2 regions of the Paenibacillus sp. FSL H7-0942 genome follow, and region 2 is predicted to be linked to the other one. Evidence: riboswitches for the same ligand, from Rfam matches in the RefSeq annotation. Region 2 holds a riboswitch; the other holds the start of a gene.
The links. A riboswitch is a leader RNA that binds a small molecule or an ion and turns the genes downstream of it on or off. The one in region 2 is predicted to bind FMN.
Positions count from the first base shown of each region.

Region 1: another riboswitch for FMN. It lies ahead of ribD (bifunctional diaminohydroxyphosphoribosylaminopyrimidine deaminase/5-amino-6-(5-phosphoribosylamino)uracil reductase RibD); the one in region 2 lies ahead of MHI48_RS17610 (DMT family transporter).

Region 1 covers NZ_CP150279.1:4,433,669-4,444,545, forward strand. Annotated here, with positions in the region: gene scpB (SMC-Scp complex subunit ScpB) at 1-500, opposite strand, end outside; gene MHI48_RS19690 (ScpA family protein) at 469-1,269, opposite strand; gene ribE (6,7-dimethyl-8-ribityllumazine synthase) at 1,374-1,841, opposite strand; gene MHI48_RS19700 (bifunctional 3,4-dihydroxy-2-butanone-4-phosphate synthase/GTP cyclohydrolase II) at 1,944-3,176, opposite strand; gene ribE (riboflavin synthase) at 3,209-3,877, opposite strand; gene ribD (bifunctional diaminohydroxyphosphoribosylaminopyrimidine deaminase/5-amino-6-(5-phosphoribosylamino)uracil reductase RibD) at 3,939-5,042, opposite strand; FMN riboswitch at 5,366-5,534, opposite strand; gene MHI48_RS19715 (hypothetical protein) at 5,702-6,991, opposite strand; gene MHI48_RS19720 (peptidylprolyl isomerase) at 7,123-7,554, opposite strand; gene lysA (diaminopimelate decarboxylase) at 7,803-9,134, opposite strand; gene MHI48_RS19730 (spore germination protein) at 9,238-10,877, opposite strand, start outside.
Region 2 covers NZ_CP150279.1:3,963,438-3,974,314, forward strand. Annotated here, with positions in the region: gene MHI48_RS17595 (amidohydrolase family protein) at 1-683, opposite strand, end outside; gene MHI48_RS17600 (CGNR zinc finger domain-containing protein) at 804-1,355, opposite strand; gene MHI48_RS17605 (DinB family protein) at 1,499-1,999, shown strand; FMN riboswitch at 2,084-2,237, shown strand; gene MHI48_RS17610 (DMT family transporter) at 2,382-3,362, shown strand; gene MHI48_RS17615 (amidase) at 3,684-5,180, shown strand; gene MHI48_RS17620 (DUF1989 domain-containing protein) at 5,316-5,924, shown strand; gene MHI48_RS17625 (LysE family translocator) at 6,062-6,688, shown strand; gene MHI48_RS17630 (YqcI/YcgG family protein) at 6,771-7,532, shown strand; gene MHI48_RS17635 (amino acid permease) at 7,589-8,935, opposite strand; gene MHI48_RS17640 (S-layer homology domain-containing protein) at 9,191-9,958, opposite strand; gene MHI48_RS17645 (aldo/keto reductase) at 10,511-10,877, opposite strand, start outside.

The DNA.
Region 1 (10,877 bases), 470 kb from region 2:
TCCGGAAGGTCTTTGATTGAAGCTAATCCGAAATAATCCAGGAATGACTTGGTCGTTCCGTACAGAATTGGTCGTCCGATCGCCTCGGCTCGTCCCACTTCAATAATTAGATCCTTATTCACAAGCGTATGAATGGCCCGCTCCGATTTTACACCGCGGATTTCCTCAATCTCTACCCGTGTAATGGGCTGCCGGTACGCTACAATAGCCAGGGTCTCCAGAGCCGCTTGGGATAAGGACGTACGCGCGGGAGAGTATGCCAGTTTCTCGAAATATACAGCGTGGTCAGGCAAGGTGCCCAACTGAACTACACCAGCGATCTTGAGAATCTGTACACCTCGTCCCTGCTGTGAAAATTCATGAATCATCTCCTCAATCGCGTCCGTTACAAGCTCCACTCGCTGGTCGACGATCTCGGCGATTTGTTTGATACTCAGACCTTCTTCTCCGGACAAAAACAGCAGGCCTTCAATAATCGATTTCAATTTCGGAAAATCCATGATTCTTTGTTTCCCCTCTCCACTCCATAACGATATCCTCAAACATCCGTTCCTGATAACAGACAATCTGCTTCATCTTCATCAGTTCCAGCACCGCCAGAAAAGTGACAACAATCTCATGGCGATAGATATGTTCATCCATCAACTTGGAGAATAACAGTCTGCCTCCCGGCCCCATACTTTCCAAAGCGCCGATGACATCCCGTATCCGGTCTTTAACCGAAATCTCATCCCGTTTGATTCGAGTTACAGTTGTGCGCTTCTCAGCCTTACGTAGCGCCTTCTGAAAGGCTGCAATCAGGTCAGAGGTGTGTAAACCCTCAACCGGATTCGATTGGGCTTCTACGGGCATATAGGGGCGCAGATCCTCGGGCTCTTTGGAAAATATAAGGCTGCGTTCCCACTCCCGTTCATGAAGATGACGCGCAATTCCCTTGTATTTGCGATATTCTATCAGACGTGCAATCAGCTCTGCACGTGGATCATAATCTTCTTCTTCCATAAAATCATAATCCTCGAAGTCCTCAATGACCGGTGGTTTGGGCAATAAAAGTTTGCTCTTGATCGCCAGCAATGTTGCTGCCATGACCAGAAATTCACTCGTAATATCCAGTTCCAGTTCCTGCATCGAATGCAGATACGCCATGTATTGATCGGTAATATCGCTGATGGGAATATCCTGGATATGAATTTCAGCCTTATCAATCAGATGAAGCAGCAGATCCAAAGGGCCTTCAAAAGTCTCCAGTTTGTATGTAACTACCGTCACTAGACGAATCCTCCCGCCAGAAAAATACAAAACCCTGCTAAGCCGTCCGAATCCGGTTTCCCGTGTTCGTCTGCGCAAAGCAGGGCACTACTATTAAATAAGCACTATTTTAGCTGTTTCGTCAAGTTTGCCATCTCAATTGCCGCCGTAGCTGCATCCCAACCTTTGTTACCCGCCTTGGTTCCGGCACGTTCAATCGCTTGTTCAATATTTTCTGTTGTAACCAGTCCAAAGATCGTAGGCACGCCAGTTTTCAGGTTAATTGCTGCTACCCCTTTAGCCATCTCGTTGCACACATAATCGTAATGCGTAGTTGATCCACGAATAACGGTTCCCAGGGTAATCACCGCATCATACTTGCCGCTCTCCGCCATTTTCTGCGCAATCAAAGGGATTTCGAACGCACCTGGAACCCAGGCTACATCCACTTCATCATCCTGCACGCCGTGGCGTTTGAACGCATCGAGTGCTGCGCTAAGCAATTTACTGGTAATGAATTCGTTAAAACGTCCAACGACAACTCCATATCTGGATCCTTCTGATACTAAATGTCCTTCAAAAAATTGTGGCATTCAAGTCATCTCCCTAACGGTATAATGTAATGTAAGTAACGGAAATCCCTAAGTAATCTCTTCCATAAATTACATGGTGAACGTTGTTCATCTAAAATATATTTACTGTTCGTTCTGCTCGATATCATCAAACTTGAGCATATGCCCCAGCTTGGCTTGCTTGGTATGAAGATACACCGTATTGTCCTCGTTCTCCTCCATCTGGATCGCGACACGCTCTACGACTTCAAGTCCATATCCTTCAAGGCCTTTAATTTTACGAGGGTTGTTAGTTAACAGTCTGATCTGACGAACCCCAAGGTCTTTCAGAATTTGAGCGCCAATTCCGTAATCACGCAAGTCAGCAGCAAAACCCAAACTCAGGTTTGCATCAACAGTATCCATACCTTCCTCTTGCAACTTATAGGCTTTGAGTTTGTTGATCAGGCCAATACCCCGACCTTCCTGTCTCATATAAAGCAGTACGCCATTGCCTTCCTCATGGATCTGTTTGAGTGCCGCATCAAACTGCGGACCACAGTCACAACGATGCGAATGGAATACATCACCTGTCAAACATTCAGAGTGCACACGTACAAGCACAGGTTTCGAACCATCAATTTCTCCTTTGACCAGAGCCACATGTTCCTTATTGTCCACAGCATTTGTATAAGCCACCGCTTGAAACTCACCAAAGTCCGTTGGCATACGCACAGCCACTTCACGTTGAACCAGCTGCTCTTTTTCGTTACGGTAACGAATCATGTCCTGAATACTGATCAGCTTCAGATCATGCTTGCGGGCAATCTCCTGCAGATCCGGAAGTCTGGCCATCGTGCCATCTTCCTTAATCACTTCACAAATAACGCCAGCAGGGTAGGAACCACACATGATAGCGAGATCTACAGCCGCTTCCGTATGTCCGGCACGACGAAGTACACCGCCGTCTTTTGCAATCAGAGGGAACATGTGACCAGGCTTACGGAAGTCCCCGGCTTTCGCCTCAGGATCGATTAGACCTTTCACGGTAATAGAGCGTTCATGTGCCGAGATACCTGTTGTTGTATCTTTGTGATCCACAGAGACGGTGAAGGCTGTTCCATGGAAATCCGTATTTTGTTGAACCATCGGTTTCAGGTTAAGTTCGTCCGCACGTTGTTGTGTAATCGGAACACAGACCAGACCTCTACCTTCAGTAATCATGAAATTAATGACTTCAGGCGTCGCCTTTTCGGCCAAAGCGATAAAATCGCCTTCATTCTCCCGATCTTCATCATCCACAACAATGACGGGTTTACCACGCATGAGATCATATATGGCTTCTTCTATTGTGTCCAGAATGGATTGTTCTGACATTGGTCCACCTCCAGTTAATTTCTGTTCTCTATTTATGCAAATCCGTGATTGGAGAGAAAATCTTCACTGATACTGCGCGGCTTGCCAGCACCCGTCTCCCGATGTCCTCTCCCATACTGGAGCAGATGATCCACATATTTGCCCAAAATATCGCATTCGATATTAATGGTATCCCCTGTCTTTTTCACATTTAGTACAGTTTCACCAATGGTATGCGGGATAATGGAAACCGTGAATGCGGTATCCGATGTATGGACAACGGTCAAGCTAATGCCATCCAGTGTAACCGATCCTTTAGGGATCAGATATTTGAACAACTGGTGATCATCAGGCTTGATCTCAAACACAATTGCATTCTGATCACGTGTTATACTGCCAATCACTCCAGTACCATCAACATGGCCCTGAACGATATGTCCGCCAAAACGACCGCCTGATTGCATGGCCCGCTCCAGATTAACTTTACTGCCAGATTGCAGCTGACTGAGATTGGTATGGCGATAGGTTTCAGGCATTACATCGGCGGTAAAACCTCCACCTTCGAGCGTTGTCGCAGTTAAGCACACGCCGTTCACTGCTACACTATCACCAATCTTCAGATCGTCCATGATGGCGGAAGCTCCGATATTCAGGACCATCGCTTCGCCTTTCCGACCAATACGCCGGATCTGACCGACTTCTTCCACCAAACCGGTAAACATGCTGCCGCCTCCCTTTTTCAAGTTATAAAGAACCTAACTTTCTACTTTCAAATCCATTTATTTATTCAGGCCACACCGGAATACCGCCAATGCTGATATTATCTCCAACTTGTTCGATCTCCAACTGATTCAATTGAATCGCCTGATTCATACGTTCCACACCCTCGAAGCGGAAGCTTCCAGGTGTATCATAACCGCCTACAATCTTCGGAGCGATAAACATGAGCAGTCGATCGACCAACCTTGCCTCCAGCATGGCTCCATTCAAGGTGCCTCCACCTTCAAGCAAAATTGAACCAATGTCACGCTCACCCAACTTGCTAAGACCGTTTAACAGATCCACACGTGGTCCAGGACCACAGCGTATAATCTCGACGCCGTAGGCTTCCAAACGTTCAGCAACTTCAGGACTGGCTTCGTCTGTTGTCAGCACCCATGTTGGAGCAAGACCATCCTTAACCATTTTGGCACCTACGGGGAGACGTAACTTGGAATCCACTACAATGCGCACTGGACTAATGCCTTCGACTTGCAAACGGGTTGTAAGTTCCGGATTATCGGCGATTACCGTGTCGACGCCAACCATAATTCCCTGGTGACGATGACGAAGGGCATGCACAATCTCACGAGCGGGCTCGTTAGAGATCCACTTGCTGTCTCCGCTGCGAGTAGCAATTTTGCCATCCAAAGTAGTAGCCGTTTTCAGTGTCACAAAAGGTAGACCCGTTGTAATAAACTTAATGAATTTTTCATTCATGCGTCTTCCTCGCTCACGCAGTACGCCAACTTCAACTTCAATGCCTTGTTGACGAAGCATGCTTATACCCCTGCCGGATACTTGCGGATTTGGATCTTCACAACATACCACAACACGTTTCACCTTTTCATGAATCAGGCGTTCACTACAAGGTGGCGTCTTGCCATAATGACTACAAGGCTCAAGTGTAACGTATACCGTACTTCCCTCTGCATCACTGCCTGCCATGTTAAGTGCATGCACCTCTGCATGACCGGTTCCACGTTTCAGATGGCTCCCCAGGCCTACAATACGGCCTTCTTTCACAACCACACATCCAACAACCGGATTAATCCCCGTCTGTCCCTGTGCTCGTTCCGCCATATCCAATGCCAGTGCCATATAAAATTCATCATTGATCATTTCCAAATCCGTTCACCCCGCGGTTTAAAGTCTTGTTTATTAAAAAATCCCCGTCGAACAATCAGTTCGATGGGGATGATGAGAGACAAATGTCACCAGCAGGAGTGAAATGGATACAGCACGCCAACACTTTGCCCAAAACTTCATTTCGGGCAAGTGAAAATAGACACATACCTTAATGAACATTAATTACAGGTAAAGAGCTTTTATAGTGCGGCATATGTATGGAACTGTCCGGCGTAACCGGATCTTCCCTGCACAGTGCAAGACATCACAAATCGTGACTGTGCAGCAATACTCCTGCTGAATGCAAACCTGTTAGGTCTGCACCTCTCCTTCTCCCATCCAGACTATACTGTCGGTTCTGGAATTACACCAGATCAGCCATCTGCCAATGGCAGACAGGTCACGGACTTTGCATCAAGTGCTGGACACATAGGTCCTTACACTTCCTGCATCACCGCCGGTAGGGAATTGCACCCTGCCCTGAAGGATTGCTTTCGTTATTACTTGGATGTTAGCACTTTAATGCCAAAAAATCAATTGTTTTTTGTTCCTTTTTGTCACATACTAACTTTTAATAAGCTAAGAAACAACAAAAACCGCTTCCTCTCAAGGAGGCACGGTTTTTGCTTGGAGGCCCATTTCACACCCATCGTATCATTCTACATATCAGGAAAACACCAGCTCGCCATATGCTTTAATTCTTTGGCATTATGGAATGGAGTGCGATCAGGTTCTTGCAGGGGCGAAGTCGGAAGCGGGAACTCTCTTGCCACCCTTCTGACCCAACTTGTGGAATCAATCGCAATAGCCGAGCATTTCCAGCGTCCATTCGCTCTCGGTCGAAACGTCCCATGCAAATCTGCTTTTCCCGGCATCTCTGGGAAGACTCCATCCAGATATTCGACAATGACGCGCTTGTCTCTGACTTCATGACAATATACAGTCACCCATACACCTTCCCGGACCCGAACAGCATACACATCGCCAGACTGTACCTCCCCGGTACCTGCATCAGGAGATGCCTTTGGTACTTTTCCGCGAACACTTCTCTTCTTCTCCAATGCCCCTAAGATCGTGTCCTTTACAGCTGGACTCTCATCAGGCTTATCCGCAAGTGATATGTTATTCAGATCAAAATCATGAAATATCTTGTTCAGGTTGTTCTCATTAATTCCGACAGATGAGTCCCACCACGCCAGAGGGGCCTGCACTTCAACCCGCACATTGGGGCGTGCGTCACGCTGCATGTAAGAGGTGAATTCCGTGATCATTCCAGGATGTTCCGGCGTATCCAATATGCCAATCAGAGCTAACGTCTCAAGTAAATCACGGTAGGCATATTCCTTCTGTGTAGGCAAAAGACGTTCCTTCTTGAGCGCTACTGCTGCCTTGCTGTAACGTGTTTTGGGAGGTAATTCGCGCAGCACCGTTAACACCGCACGGAATGTCCAGCGGTCGTACTCATTGGGTATTGGAAGCTCCTGCGCAGTAGCCAGCTCTCGAAGTGCCAACACATATCCAAAAGGATCACCGTCCAACGGGGTTCCATTGGTCATCCGCCAATACCATTGCAGCGTTGTGTCGGTTGCTTGATCTACACTTAATCCGCAGATCTTACAAGTGTTTGAAGATGGATATGGCGTATGTTCATGACTTGGCATACTGCTCGCAATTAGCTTGCCCGTAAGCAACGAACGCCAGATCATGGGTGCTGACCACAAAGAGGATACAAAGGCCTGCGCTGCATCATTGATCGTCCATTGATTCGCAACTTTTTTCAGCTCAGTAATCGTTTCATCATGTTGCGGACGTACAAAGCGATTCGGTTCATGCCCGGCTGCCTCAAGCGCTTCTCGATCCTTTACCGATAGACTATCCGGAACGACATGGCGCGATGCCTGCAGTTCTTCATCCCACAACGTGCGCTCACTATAAATTTGTTTTAACAAGCTTAGCTGAGTAACCATATCCAAGGTTATATTCATCCTTTCTAATTATCGATTTCAAGTATGTAAAAAAAATAAAAAAAGTGCTTCTATAAAAGAAGCACTTCATGTTGGACCCAGTTAAGGTGAAGGTATTAAGCTTCTACAACTTCAACAGTTTCCATTTTGTCTTTACCTTCTAAAGCGTCCACGAACTCCATACCTTTAGTTACTTTACCAAATACAGTATGTTGTCCATCCAAATGTGGTTGCGGTTGGTAGCAGATGTAGAACTGGCTTCCACCTGTGTTACGGCCAGCATGTGCCATAGCAAGTGTTCCGCGCTCATGTTTGTTCGGGTTAATTTCACAGTTGATTGTGTAACCTGGGCCACCTGCACCGGAACCGTTAGGGCATCCGCCTTGAGCTACAAAGCCCGGGATAACGCGGTGGAAAGTAAGACCATTGTAGAAACCGGAGTTAGCCAGTTTCTCAAAGTTTGCTACTGTGTTTGGAGCTTCTTGATCGAACAGATCGATCAGAACTTCTCCGCCGTTTGCCAATTTAATTTTCGCTTGTTTCGCCATATGTAAATGACTCCTTTCGTATTGACCATCGTTAATGGTGCCAGAACGCATGACCCTGGGCCAAGCATTACAGCACTTTTCTTAGTGTACACCGAAAATGTCTGGATCGCAAAAAAAACGGCAACTTTTTTCATGATTTAGCTCCAATACGCAAAAAGCAGACGAAAAAGGAAGTTCCTTTTTCATCTGCTTCAACTGCAAAATCCCTATATCTTGAATAATGCAGAAACGCATTATCTTTTGACGAATTAGCGAGTAACTGGCTGTTTTCCAATGCGCGCAGGTACCAGGTCATTCTGGATGATATCTTGATACGTCTCACGGCGTACCACGACATCCCCTTGACCGTCTTTGACAAAGACAACGGCTGGACGACGAATCCGGTTGTAGTTGCTCGCCATGGAGTAGTTATACGCACCTGTGCAAGCTACAGCGAGTAGGTCGCCACTTTCCACTTTTGGCAGGTCCAGATCCCAGATCAACATATCGCCACTCTCGCAACATTTACCCGCAACAGATACTGTTTCCTGAGCAGCCTCATTCGCACGATTGGCAAGCACAGCTTCATACTTGGATTCATACAAAGCAGGACGTGGGTTATCGGTCATACCACCATCAACGGCAACGTATTTACGCACGCCTGGAATGTCTTTGCTAGTTCCAACGGTATACAGCGTTGTTCCCGCTTCACCCACGATGCTGCGGCCTGGCTCAACCCAGATCTCAGGTACGGCATAGCCGATTTGAGCAAAATGATTTTTAACGGCATCTGTAATAGCCTTTACGTATTGCGCAACTTCAAGTGGCGTATCTCCATCGATATAACGGATTCCGAATCCACCACCAAGGTTAACCACTTTGAATGCAACGTTAAGACGCTCATATACGCTTGCTGCAAATTCAGCAACACGTTGAACAGCCATCTGGAAGCCTTCAACTTCGAAGATCTGGGAACCGATGTGGGAATGCACACCGAGCAATACCAGGTTAGACTGCTTGGAAGCCAAGTCAATCGCTTCAAATGCTGTACCATTACCGATATCAAATCCAAATTTGGAATCCGTTTGACCTGTGGAAATATATTCATGCGTATGTGCCTCAACACCAGGCGTCACACGAAGCAAAATGTTTACTTTACGATTTTTGTCCGCTGCTACAGCCTGCAACAGATGCAATTCATTGAAGTTATCAACAACAAAACATCCAATCTCTGCATCAAGAGCCATTTCGATCTCTTCCAGCGTTTTGTTGTTACCGTGGAAGTGAATGCGCTCAGCCGGGAATCCTGCTTGCAGTGCAGTAAACAGTTCACCGTCAGATACAACATCCAGGGAAAGTCCTTCTTCAGCTGCAAGGGCACACATCGCCATTACACAGAATGCTTTACTTGCGTAAGCAACCTGGAAGCCCAATCCGGAAGCACGGAATGCTTCCATGTACTCTCTGCAACGCTCGCGAACCAATTGCTCGTCCACAACGTACAGGGGTGTTCCAAATTGTTCTTTCAGATCTGTTGCATCAACTCCGCCAATCTCCAGATGTCCTTGCGCATTTATTTTACTTGTACCATGTAAATACATAATCTGCATTCCTCACTTTTTATATACTGGAACAATTGATATTCCAATGATTTTACACCAGTATATCAAATTAGGCAGCGAGATGAATGGATTTTTCGGAAGATCATTTGTGTTTTTTACTTTTTTGCAATTCCCCGTCCGGATCATCGGACATTTTGGTGTTGTCACGGGTTTTATTGAATGATGGACGTTTTTTATTTTCCAGCAGCGGAAGCCGGAATAAAAAGTTGCCCAAGGCCTTTGCATTAAACGGTATAAAAGGCCAGAGATACGAAGAATTGTACGACCGGTGAACGGTGAGTGCCAATATGAGTAATGTACAGCCCACGACCAACCCCGGAACCTTAAATATCGCTACTGCAATGAGCAGAAACAACCTGACTAGCCTGTTGGCGAGCCCCAGCTCGTAACTCGGCGTGGCAAACATTCCGATGGCTGCGATGGCCATATAGAGCACAACCTCATTAACAAAGTATCCTGTTTTCACCGCGATATCCCCGACTAGAATGGCCGCGATTAAGCCCATGGCCGATGCCAGAGGTGTAGGCGTATGAACCGCTGCCATCCGTAATAAATCGACGCCAAGTTCGATCAGGAGAAACTGTAGAATTAGCGGTAGCTTTACATTTTCCTGTGGACCAATGAAGTCCAGTCCCATCGGTTTAATCGAAGGATCAATAACCATGAGCAACCACAGCGGTAATAAAAACAACGAGATGAGAATCCCTGCAAAACGCACCCATCGTAAATATGTTCCCATCAAGGCCGTCTGTCTGTTCTCCTCCGCATGCTCACATAGGTCGAAAAAGGTCGTTGGTAGAATCATCACACTGGGGGAAGTGTCTACGAAAATGACGACTCGTCCTTCCAGCAAATGAGAAGCTGTAACATCTGGTCGTTCCGAATAACGAACGAGTGGGAACGGATTCCATCCCTTGTTGATAATCGCTTCTTCCAGCTGTTTATCGGCGGCGGGAATACCATCGATATCCACTCGTTGAATTTTTTCCCGGACTGAATCCACCTGCACTTTATCCACAATATCGTCAATGTACACCACGCAGACATCGGTTTGTGTTCTCCGCCCCACCTGCATGATCTCAAATTTCAGTCCAGGGTCGCGTATTCTGCGACGCACTAAGGTCACGTTGGTCAAGAGCGTTTCGGTAAAGCCGTCTCTGGAACCGCGGACCACCCTTTCCAATGAAGGTTCTTCTGGTGAACGAACCGGGTAACTCCGGGTATCCATAATTAAGACCGAGCGATCTCCTTCAACGAACATTGCGCTCATACCGGTAAGGACCTTGTTGATGACAGCACTCATCTTCTCGACTTTTTCCACCTGAATGTGGGGAATGTAACATTCAAAATAGGATTTGAGTGCATGTCCTGAGACGTCATCCGGCGTGAGATAGGTTAATCTTTTCAAGACTTCAAGCAAAATCTCATCCTTGGCGAAGCCGGTGATCATCAGCAATCCAACGTGCTTACCACCTAGGACCATTTCCCTCATATTCACGTCGAACGATTCTCCAAGCCCCAGTACCTGTTGCAGTGTATATCTATTCTCACTCATGCGTGGGGAGATATCATCGTTTTCCTGCCAATATTGTACGGATTCCTCAATGCTGTCGGACATCTCATTTTGTTTTTTCTTATTGTACGCTTTCTCCTCTTCTTCCTTCTGAATCTCATAAGCAGACTTGTGTAACATCTCTTCCGTTATACCTTCACTATTTTCCT
Region 2 (10,877 bases):
CAACTGCCAAATCCGGCATGCATGGAACAGATCGCATCCAGTTCTTGTGCTAGCTCGATCTCTTTCACGGTTGTATCCCAATGACTGAACTCCGGACCACGAATGGCAAGCCCATAAGTAAGCAATTGATCCCGTGATGAAAAATAACGTTCTTTGACTCTTCTCACATCATTATTCGAATACGTGAGTTGACTATCCCGATTCCAGTAGTCCGTCTCACCAGGTACTCCGTGAGCAAATACCGCCCGAATGCCAGCATCCTGAAGTCCACGAATCAGTTCATCCGTATGGTCAGGGGAATATGGCATGCTCCAATCCATTACTGTCGTCACTCCTGCGTTAAGCGCTTCCAAGGAACCGAGCAGGTTGGCAATATAACTATCTTGTGGGCGGAGCTTGCTTCCCATCGCACCATAATAGAGATTTTGCAAATAAACTGGTAACGACCAGTTGGTTCCCACTGTTTTGACAAGTGATTCCCACATATGCCGATGCGTGTCCACCAGCCCAGGCATAATAATCATCGATGAAGCATCAATGATCTCCGCATCCGGAATATCCAGGTCGGGCTGAACCGCCATGATCAGTGAATCCTGAATCAGAACGTCCGCCCTCTTATACTGTCCAATTTTAGCATCCATCGACAACACACAGCCATTTTTCAACAGATAACTTGTCCGCATAAGAAACATCTCCCATCTATTTTGGTTTGAAAGACGATCACATCCTGCTTACGAATCTGTACTACTTCTGACTATTTTTTCGCTAGTATATATACATTATATAGTTATTGTTAGTATTTATCAATTTTGGGATTTACGTTTCGCCCGAAATCTTCTGACCTTCATCAGATTGCCACACATCTTATCATCACAGTACTTCTGTGTTCTGCTTCGGGTATCATCATAGAACATCCAGCGACAATCCGAATTATCACAGATCCGGATCCTGCCGCCTTCTCCCTCTACCAAAGTCAAAGCAAAGTCAGCAGCTACCTCAGCCATAACCTGACTCCAATGTGCTTCTACAGCTACCAGTTGGAGTTTCAGTTCCTGATCAATTGTAGTCAATGTTCTTCTCACATGCCCTGCTTCCATAACGCCGTTCAACCATTGTTTTTCTATATCCGTTAATGATGCTCCAGAAGATAAGCGGGCTCCAAGAGCTATCAATTCATTCCTGAAATTTCTCATCGACAACTCCTCTTCTGGAGATGCAGGGACAGAAGCGTGGAGTTGCCATCGTTCCAGAAAATCTTGCTGCCAGTTCGCCTTCCCAAGTCTGTCCTCCGATCGATCTCCCCCACGCCAGTCGTGATAATCGCTGTTTACAAAATCGGTCCATAACCTGTCCATATATACCTCCGTTTATTGTAACCATCTAATTAAACAAAGAAGGTTACAACTCATCTTTGATGTGTTATATTAAGTGTAACCTCATTAATCAGTTTTAGCTAGTTACATCACCTATCACAATTATACGCAAGGAGGAAAAGGCAATGACAAAAACAACAGCACTAGATGTGTTACTTATTCAAAAGGATGATACTTGGGATCAATGTAATTGGATTGTACCTTTGTCGAAATCCTTGGAGGGTCTTACAGCAGAACAAGCAGCTTGGATTCCACCCTCAGGGGGATTAAGCATCTGGCAGTTGGTTAACCATATGTATTATTACAACCATCGCTTATTATGTCGCATGCAAGGTAAGGAGCCTACCCTTCCTGCTGTTGACTCCAATGAATACACATTTGGGAATCCTGGAGATCCAACGGACGCAGCCGGATGGAATACACTGCTACAGGGTACAACTCGATTAGCCCAACAGTTGCGAGATCAATTGGCTGCACTACAAGAGTCAGATCTTGAAGCCGCATATATGGATTCCGAAGAGAAATGGGCACACGAACTAGCTCGCTGGGTACTCCATGATGCGTATCACGCAGGTCAGATCGTGCTTCTTCGCAGACAGCAAGGAAGTTGGAAAATCGTTTTCTAAAAAAAATGCTTGAACTGCTAGCGCTTACAGGAATAAGATGAACTTATTAATGTTACAGCTTGTTCAACACACTATATAATTGAATAGGATCTTCGGGGTAGGGTGCAATTCCCAACCGGCGGTGATGTTCTTCGGAACCAGCCCGCGACTCGCTAATTGTTCTTAACGAAGGACATTCAGCGACTGACTTGGTGTGAATCCAAGGCCGACGGTACAGTCCGGATGAGAGAAGATCAACACATTGACATGCCGTTCACGGGAAGGCCTCTTTCCTGACGCATGTCCTTGGATGAGCCCCCGTTTATTTGGTATATACCAAAACGGGGGCTTTTGTCGATTTTGCCAACTGAAGATTCCGTGTTCTGACGAAGGAGTCCTGAATATGGAAAAGACATCAGCAGCATCACCTGTTTACCGCAAGGAACGAAGTAATACCGGATTCTGGCTTGTAGTTCTCGGCGCCGCCTTATGGGGTGTCGACCCACTCTTCCGCATTATTTTGCTAAATACGATGACATCCACGCAGATTGTACTGGTGGAACATATCATCGTCAGTCTTATTGCCATTCCCGTACTGTGGAAATTTCGGGCTGATCTGAAAAACCTGCACGCTCGCCACTGGATTGCCGTGATTTTTATCTCATGGGGAGGATCAGCACTCGCAACGGTATTGTTCACCATGGCACTAACACATAACGATCCGAATACGGTACTTTTATTGCAAAAAATGCAACCACTCTTCGCTATCGTGCTGGCTAAACTGTTACTAAAAGAAACGTTACCACGTCGCTTCGGTGGATTGTTCTTCATTGCATTAGCAGGAACGTACCTGCTTACATTTGGATTCACATTGCCATTAGGTAACTGGGACAACTGGATTCATGCTGGAAGCTTGTTATCCCTTGGGGCTGCTGCCCTATGGGGAGGTTCAACCGTTATGGGACGATTGATGCTGGGTCAGGCGCGTTACGAAACCGTCACCTCCCTGCGCTTTGTCGTTGCTCTCCCGCTCCTGATCTTTATGACGTGGAACGAAGGTGCGGCATGGACGTTTCCGTCCGGAACGGGTGAACAGACTGCTGTCATCCTCAACATTCTCGGTCAGGCATTGTTACCAGGTTTGCTCAGTCTTCTGTTGTATTACAAAGGTCTGTCGTCAACCAAAGCCTCTGTTGCAACACTCGCAGAACTTAGCTTCCCGATGGCTGGTGTGTTGGTGAACTGGATTGCTTTCCGTACACTGATTACATGGGAGCAGCTGCTTGGTTTTATCCTGATCTGGGTGGCCCTCTTCGCCATTTCCAGACAGCAGGAAAGATCATCAACTGCGGCCGATGCTGCACCGAAGCTGCGTACAGAGTAAGTGGATATATCTGAGGTTCACATATAAACAAATAGTCAAATATAAAATAAAACCATTGCACATCAAATTAGATGAGCAGTGGTTTTTTATTTCCATGACTCGATATTACTCGTTCATTTTCTCAATTAGCAATATGAGCTATTAACCCTTTGCTTTATCTCTATTTCGCAAATGCAAATCCCCCTCTTTTCCCTCCAACCTCATAACGAGTATGCATATCATCGCACTACGTCTCTTCTATCTTTTGTCTTTTGTCTAATCCGGTGGTACGATGACATATGGAATAAACAGATGAAATATATTCAGAGAGGAACGATCATAATGTCTTCATTCTCATATACCTCCTACGACGCCGTAGGTTTGGCTGAACTGATCCGATCCCGGGAAGTATCCCCGGTTGAAATGCTTGAAGCGGCGTTTGCACGCCTTGAAGAAGTGAATCCGCAACTTAATGCGGTTATTCGTACATATGAATCTCGTGCACGGGAGGAAGCCGGTTTGGTTCGACCTGGAGAACAACCTTTTGCCGGTGTTCCCCTGCTCCTGAAAGATATCTCGCAATCCTTGGAAGGTGAATTTCTGACTTCAGGCTCCCGTTTGTTCAGCGAGCATCGTGCATTACGCAATTCCAATTTTGTCACTCGACTCCGTGATGCAGGCTTTATCTTCATAGGACATACCAATACGCCTGAATTTGGTTTAAAAAATATTACCGAGCCCCGTCTTCATGGTCCCACTCGCAATCCATGGAATATCAATCACTCCCCAGGTGGTTCAAGTGGTGGTGCCGCTGCTGCTGTAGCTTCGGGTATTGTTCCTCTTGCCGGAGCCAGTGACGGAGGAGGTTCGATTCGTATCCCGGCTTCCTTTAGCGGATTGTTTGGGTTAAAGCCAACCCGCGGGCGCACACCTGTAGGACCGGGAGTTGGTCGTCAATGGCAAGGCGCATCGATTGATTTTGCCCTCTCTCGCTCGGTTCGGGACAGTGCTGCATTGCTTGATACGTTACAAGTCATTCAGCCCGAAGCTGCGTTCCATGCTCCACTCTTTCCAGGCAGTTACTTGGCTGATATGAGCTATCCACATCAACGCAAACTGAAAATTGCATACACAACGGATTCACCCGTGGGTACACCTGTCAGCGCAGAAGCCAAAGAGTCTGTATACAAGCTCGTGCGCTGGTTGGAAGAACAAGGTCATCATGTTGAAGAAAAACTGAGTCCCGTCAACGGAGTTCGGTTGATGGAGAACTATTACATGATGAACAGTGGTGAGATGGCTGCGATGATCTCTTCCATGGAACGATCCATGGGCCGGGCTCTGACCTCCGATGATATGGAGATTGAATCATGGGTTCTGGCTGAAGCTGGCAAAAAGGTATCCGCTGCGGAGTTTGTACATAGCTTAGCTGAATGGGATGTAGCTGCAGCCCAGATGTCCACCTTGTTTGAGCGTTATGACTTCTACGTCACACCTGTTAATGCTTTTCCTGCGCCTAAGATTGGTGAATTAACGCCTCATGACGAACAGATCCGTAATCTGATGCGAATTAGTGAATTGGACAAGACCCAGCAGCAGCAACTCATCTATGAAATGTTTGAGCCAAGTCTTACGTATACACCGTTCACCCAGCTTGCAAATCTGACAGGCCAGCCTGCGATAAGTGTACCTCTGCATATGACACCTGAAGGGTTGCCAATGGGCGTTCAAGTGATGGCAACCAAGGGACGCGAAGATTGGTTGCTGCATCTCGCTGGTCAGCTTGAACAATCAGACCTCTGGATCGGAATGAGAGGTAATCCACTGTTCCCAGCATAAAGGCATATAATGTGGTTTGTGTTTAAATTCACCATTGGATGTTCCTGCCTGAGTAGAGTACGGCGCCATAACAGTGCATGAAAGCTTCATCTGCTCCGCATACTGAAAGCAAAAAGTAGCGGAGGAATGTGACGGATGAATACAAATCAGCGCCATAAACAGTCTTATCGTATCCCAGCCAAAACGGGATATGCCCTGAAAGTAAGCAAGGGTTCTTTACTACGCATAACGGATCTGGAGGGACAGCAAGTCATTGATTTTGTGGCATATGATGCTACGGATGCTAACCATCGCTTGGATCCCGGCGTGACAATGGACGTATTGCGTACTTATCGAATTAAACCAGGACAATTTGTATATTCCAATCAGTATCAACCTTTACTCAAGATTGTCCGTGACACCGTTGGGGTCCATGATTTCTTCAACTCTGCTTGTCGTCCAGAGATGTATGAGGTGTTATACGACAAAAAGGATCACGCCAGTTGTTATCACAATCTGAACACGGCACTGGAACCCTTCGGGATTCTACCACCAGACCAACACTATCCGTTTAACCTGTTTATGAAGTCCGTTGTAGACAGTGAAGGCAAGATTGATGTTGTAGCTCCCGATTCTCGTGCAGGTGATTATATCGAGATGGAGGCATTAATGGATCTCACAATTGGGCTCTCCGCCTGTCCTTGTGAAGAAAGCTCATGCAACGGATACAACTGCACCCCAATTCAATTGGATGTGGAACTTTAACAGAATAACAACGCCTTAAAGCGATATGATAAAAGTGGTTTGTTCTAATTCACTCCTTGCGGGAATACGATGACTTGTACCCATTTTCTGTGACAACTGGTACAATTCATCGAACCCGTTAAGGAGTGAACGTGTTTATGTCTGTACTGTTCAGTTATATCATTCTGGGAATATCATTGTCCGCTCCAATCGGTCCGATTAACGCCGCCCAACTCGACCGTGGAGCCCGCCACGGATTCATGCATGCTTGGATTCTAGGACTCGGAGCTATGTTTGCAGATTTGGTGTATATGCTGCTGATTTATTTTGGAGTTGCCCATTTTCTGGACACGCCGTTCATGCGCTCTTTTCTCTGGTCATTTGGCAGTTTTATTCTGATTTACACGGGAGTGGAAACGCTCTCGAAGCTAAAGCAAGGCATTCAAGGTACATCTACTGCGGAAGCAACTGTTCGAAAATCTTTTATTTCCGGATTTTTGATGGCCCTGTCCAATCCACTGAATATATTATTTTGGCTGGGGATCTATGGCTCTATTCTCGCGACAACTGTGAAGCATACGGATACTGCTCATTTGCTGCTCTACAGTTCAGGCATATTCATTGGTATTCTGGTGTGGGATGTCATTATGGCTGGCATGGCCAGTCGATTCCACAAACATAGCAGTGAGAATGTATTGCGCTGGATCTCTATCATTTCGGGAATCTGCCTGATCGGATTTGGTTTGTATTTTGGGTACGAAGCTGTACGTTCCATATTTTTCTGACAACAAAATCAGGCTGGACAGTCACCCAACTTCCCCGACATTAATACTGTAACGGTATCATGTGGAATGGAGTTGGGAATCAATGGCGGAGCTGTATAGTGCCGACGAAATAAACACCTTGTTTGAGCGTCTTCCATCTTGGCAGCAGGACGCTTATTCGCAATTTGGTAAAATGATCGCCGATGAAAATAATACGTATCCATGTGTACCTGGACGAATGGGATTTCTGTCAGGACATTTGAGGTACGGATTTACGTGTGACCCCCGATCTGAACATGCTGCCGAAGATATGGCCGATCTGCTTAGACAATATGGTCCTGTCTCCAGAGACACCGGTCATTACGCTTCGATGGTCGTGATCTGTGAGACACCAAGTGATCTGAAAGATCATACAACGGTAGAACAATATCAGACGTTATTCTGGCAAATGCTTAATCGGGTAAGTTCACACGATACCGAGCCGTGGCCGGAACATATTTCAACCGATCCTCATGATTCATCATGGGAGTTTTGCTTTGGCGGAGAGCCTTACTTTTGTTTCTGTGCAACTCCTGCACATGAACTCCGAGCCAGCCGGCATTTTCCTTATCTCATGTTTGCTTTTCAACCACGGTGGGTATTCGAATCCATTAATGACAACACCCCTCTTGGCCGTAAAATGAAAACCTTAATTCGCAAACGTCTCGCTGCGTATGATGCTGTACCTGCTCACCCTTCGCTGATGTGGTATGGTCAGCAGGATAATCTGGAATGGAAACAGTATTTCCTGCCTGATGATGAGCAGACACCTTCCAAATGTCCATTCATGCGGATGAAGCAAGCCTTAGGCAAGTTGACGAAATAATCTTAAAGCACTCATTAATCCGTTGTACGACCTCCACGAAAGTTGCTGAGAGTTGCTTATGGTTTGGATGGTGCTGACTGCGATGCTTTCGAGCCACGTACCTTATGAACAACATACGTGATGATGCCAAGGAACACCAGAAGTCCCACACTTGCCAGCAGACCCGTTCTGCTGGCTTTTTCCATCGCTGTCCCAGCCACAGCAGCTACAATTAATACTATGGCAATCCATACTTTGATGCGATTCCACTTCACGGGCTTCATTTTTTTAATGTACGTGATGCAGATGAGCAGCCATGTATACATTAATACCAGACTACCTGCTGTCGTCACATATTCAAACAAACTCTTGGGCATCCATAATGCCATCAACGTAGACAGGACTAATCCAGCCGCTGTGCAACACAATGCCTGAAGTGGCATGTCCTTTTTCCCCCAGGTCTTTGTGAACAGCTTTGGTGCATCTCCATCTTCCGCGAGTTTCACCAACATAGACGTAATGGCATATAACGAAGCCACCATCGTCGAGAATCCGGCTATAATCAGAATTCCGTTGAGTATGTGGACCACAACGGTTAATCCAATGGTGGACATGGCTTTGACAAGCGGACTTTCATCTGGAGTTAACTGAACTGAAGGCACAAGCAACAGGATCAACGCAATTGAAATCACATAGAGTGTACTCACCGTCAATAGCATTACTCGACCTGATTTCACTGCATCTTTTGGTTCTTTCAGGTTAGCTGCCATCAAACCCATAACCTCGATCCCGGCAAAAGCAAAGAATGCATAGATGAAACCGGTCCATACGCCTTTACCTCCATGCGGGAACCATTCATTCTTCAATTGCTCGGGTGTGACTTTTACAGGTAACCAACCCAGACAAGCCGCTCCTGCTATAGCTATAAATGCAACCGTTGCAGCAAGTTTGATTACAGCAAGAATATTCTCCGTTTTGGTTAATCCCTTCGCTCCCAGTGCAGCAATGAACAGACCTATAGCGGCATAGATCGCAACAAATGCCCATAGCGGAAACTTGGGAAACCAGAATTGAGAGAACAGCCCAAGTGCCGTTAATGAGCTGCCCATGATGAGCATTTCAGAGAACCAGTACATCCATCCACTACCAAAACCAGCCCAAGGTCCGAATGCTTCGCCCGCATACGTTCGAAAAGCGCCTTCCTTTGGATCATCTGCCGTCATCTGTGCCAGCGCACCAAATACAAAGTAAGTACCTGCCGCCGCCAGCACCAACAATATAAGTACGGATATGCCGGCCCAATGAATCGCTAGACTGGTTCCCAGAAAAAATCCCGTTCCCAGTGTGCAACCCGCGCCAAACAAGGATAGGCTGACCCAACTTAGTTTTTCGTCGTCGTTTTTACGGTGTTGCTGACTTTTCATGAAGTTCCTCCTTCTGCCTTATCCCCTTACGATTTACAGGTCATGGAGGTTTTATGTCTGTATTACCAAAAAGAATTATTATTAGTTTACATAATAATTAATATGTTTTTCGGATGTATTGACTTGTAATTATTTGTTGTCTCCGTTATATGGAAAACTTCTTATTATACAAATCAAAAAAAGAAAAACCTTCCACATGTAAATATTGTGAGAGGTTTTTCCATTGGGTATATCTAATCAAACTCGCATCAATAATTAATTTTGTGTTGCTTCGTACAGACGATGTAAAATGGTTGCTGCTTCAGCACGTGTCACAAAATCTTTCGGACGAAGGTATCCGTTATTCGCAGTAATAATGTCCATATTAGTCAGTGTGTAAAACGCTTCTGCCTTAAAATCTTGAGAATCACCATCATAATAGTATTCTCCTTCATCCTGATCAATGTAAATCACCGGATAGTTAACCGAGAAATTATCATAGTAACTTGCAGGACGAACTTTAATATCCTTATAGTTTGAAGCTGCAGAAACTACATCTTCAATTTCTGGGTGAAGGGTCTGATCGGTGAAATTAGTTCTAATAGAAGAGATCATCATAATATCCCAGCGAGTTAAAGGTTTATCAGGTTTAATAGAAAATTTATAGTCTGGGTATTGCCCATCTAAACCTTCAAAAAAACTCCACACGTAATCTCCATTGAATATAGCTGCAAAATCTTTGTTTGCCCAATGTTTACGTGCATCTACAAACTCTGAGGATTTTCCATCTGAATAATTAATTTCTGGGAAAAGCTTATGAAACATATGTACAAACTCTGCTTTGGTTATCGTGTTGCCTGGCTTGAAACTTCCATCCTTATAACCGCTAATAACGCCTTTTTTGACCATCAAATCAATAGATTCAGCAGCCCATTCATATTTTTTGCCCTGCACATCAGAAAATGTATTTGCCGCAAATGAGGATTGGGAAAAAAACAATGATACAACGATCAGTGGCATTATTAGCCACTTCTTTTTTAACATTAATCTTCACTCTCCTGTCTTATGTAGATCAATCTACTCATATTTATATCGGCCTTTCAAGAGCACATCATTAGAACACGACCAGATTATTCCGATAATCCACTGCATCTTTATCCCTAAAAAAAGTGGTTGACTTCAATCGCTTAGAATGGTTTTCCTTTTAAACTTGGGGTGTGTCAATGTGGCTGTATGAGCGATAGTAACTAAGGTGAGAAAATGATCTTTCTATTGTGAATTTTTCATATGTTGAAATATTATAAATTAAGTCTTTATTTCTATTATCTCGAACGCGGACTGCCCATTTTTCGTATTTTCTCAATATCTTCGTCGTTTTTTATAAATTTAGTCGCTTATAAGAAGGGATATTTCCTGGGATTTTTCCTCTTTCATCCTTTGTCACCCGTTTTGAACTAAGCTGACGTATAGACATTATTCCCTAAATTTTTTTGCAGCCCCTGATCCGAAAGTTGTTGTGAATTTTTCATATGTTGAAAATATTTTATGTTGGTCATAAAAAAGCCGCCATATGGCGGCTTCGCTAATATTTCTGATTTAAGTCCGGCCAGTCCAATCTGCTCCGGCGATTTCTTTCCATCGTGCTCTAATTTCATCATACAATTCCTGTGGGAGTTGCCCTTTAGCCACAAGATCAGCATTTTGCTGCCAGCGATTGGGCTTGGCTGTTCCTACAATAGCTGTGTCTACACCTTCGGTACTTAGTGTAAAACGCAGTGCTGTTTCCACCGCTACCTGGGCATCTTCACCCAGAAAACCATAGTTCAGTTCACTTAAGCGCTTCCAGTATATAAATGGATAAGCCTCTTCTGAAAGTGTATCATACGTCCAGGCCGCATTGGCAATTGGTCTTTTGGCGATGACACCCATGTTTCTTTTTCTTGCCTCAGGCAACGTAAGATCA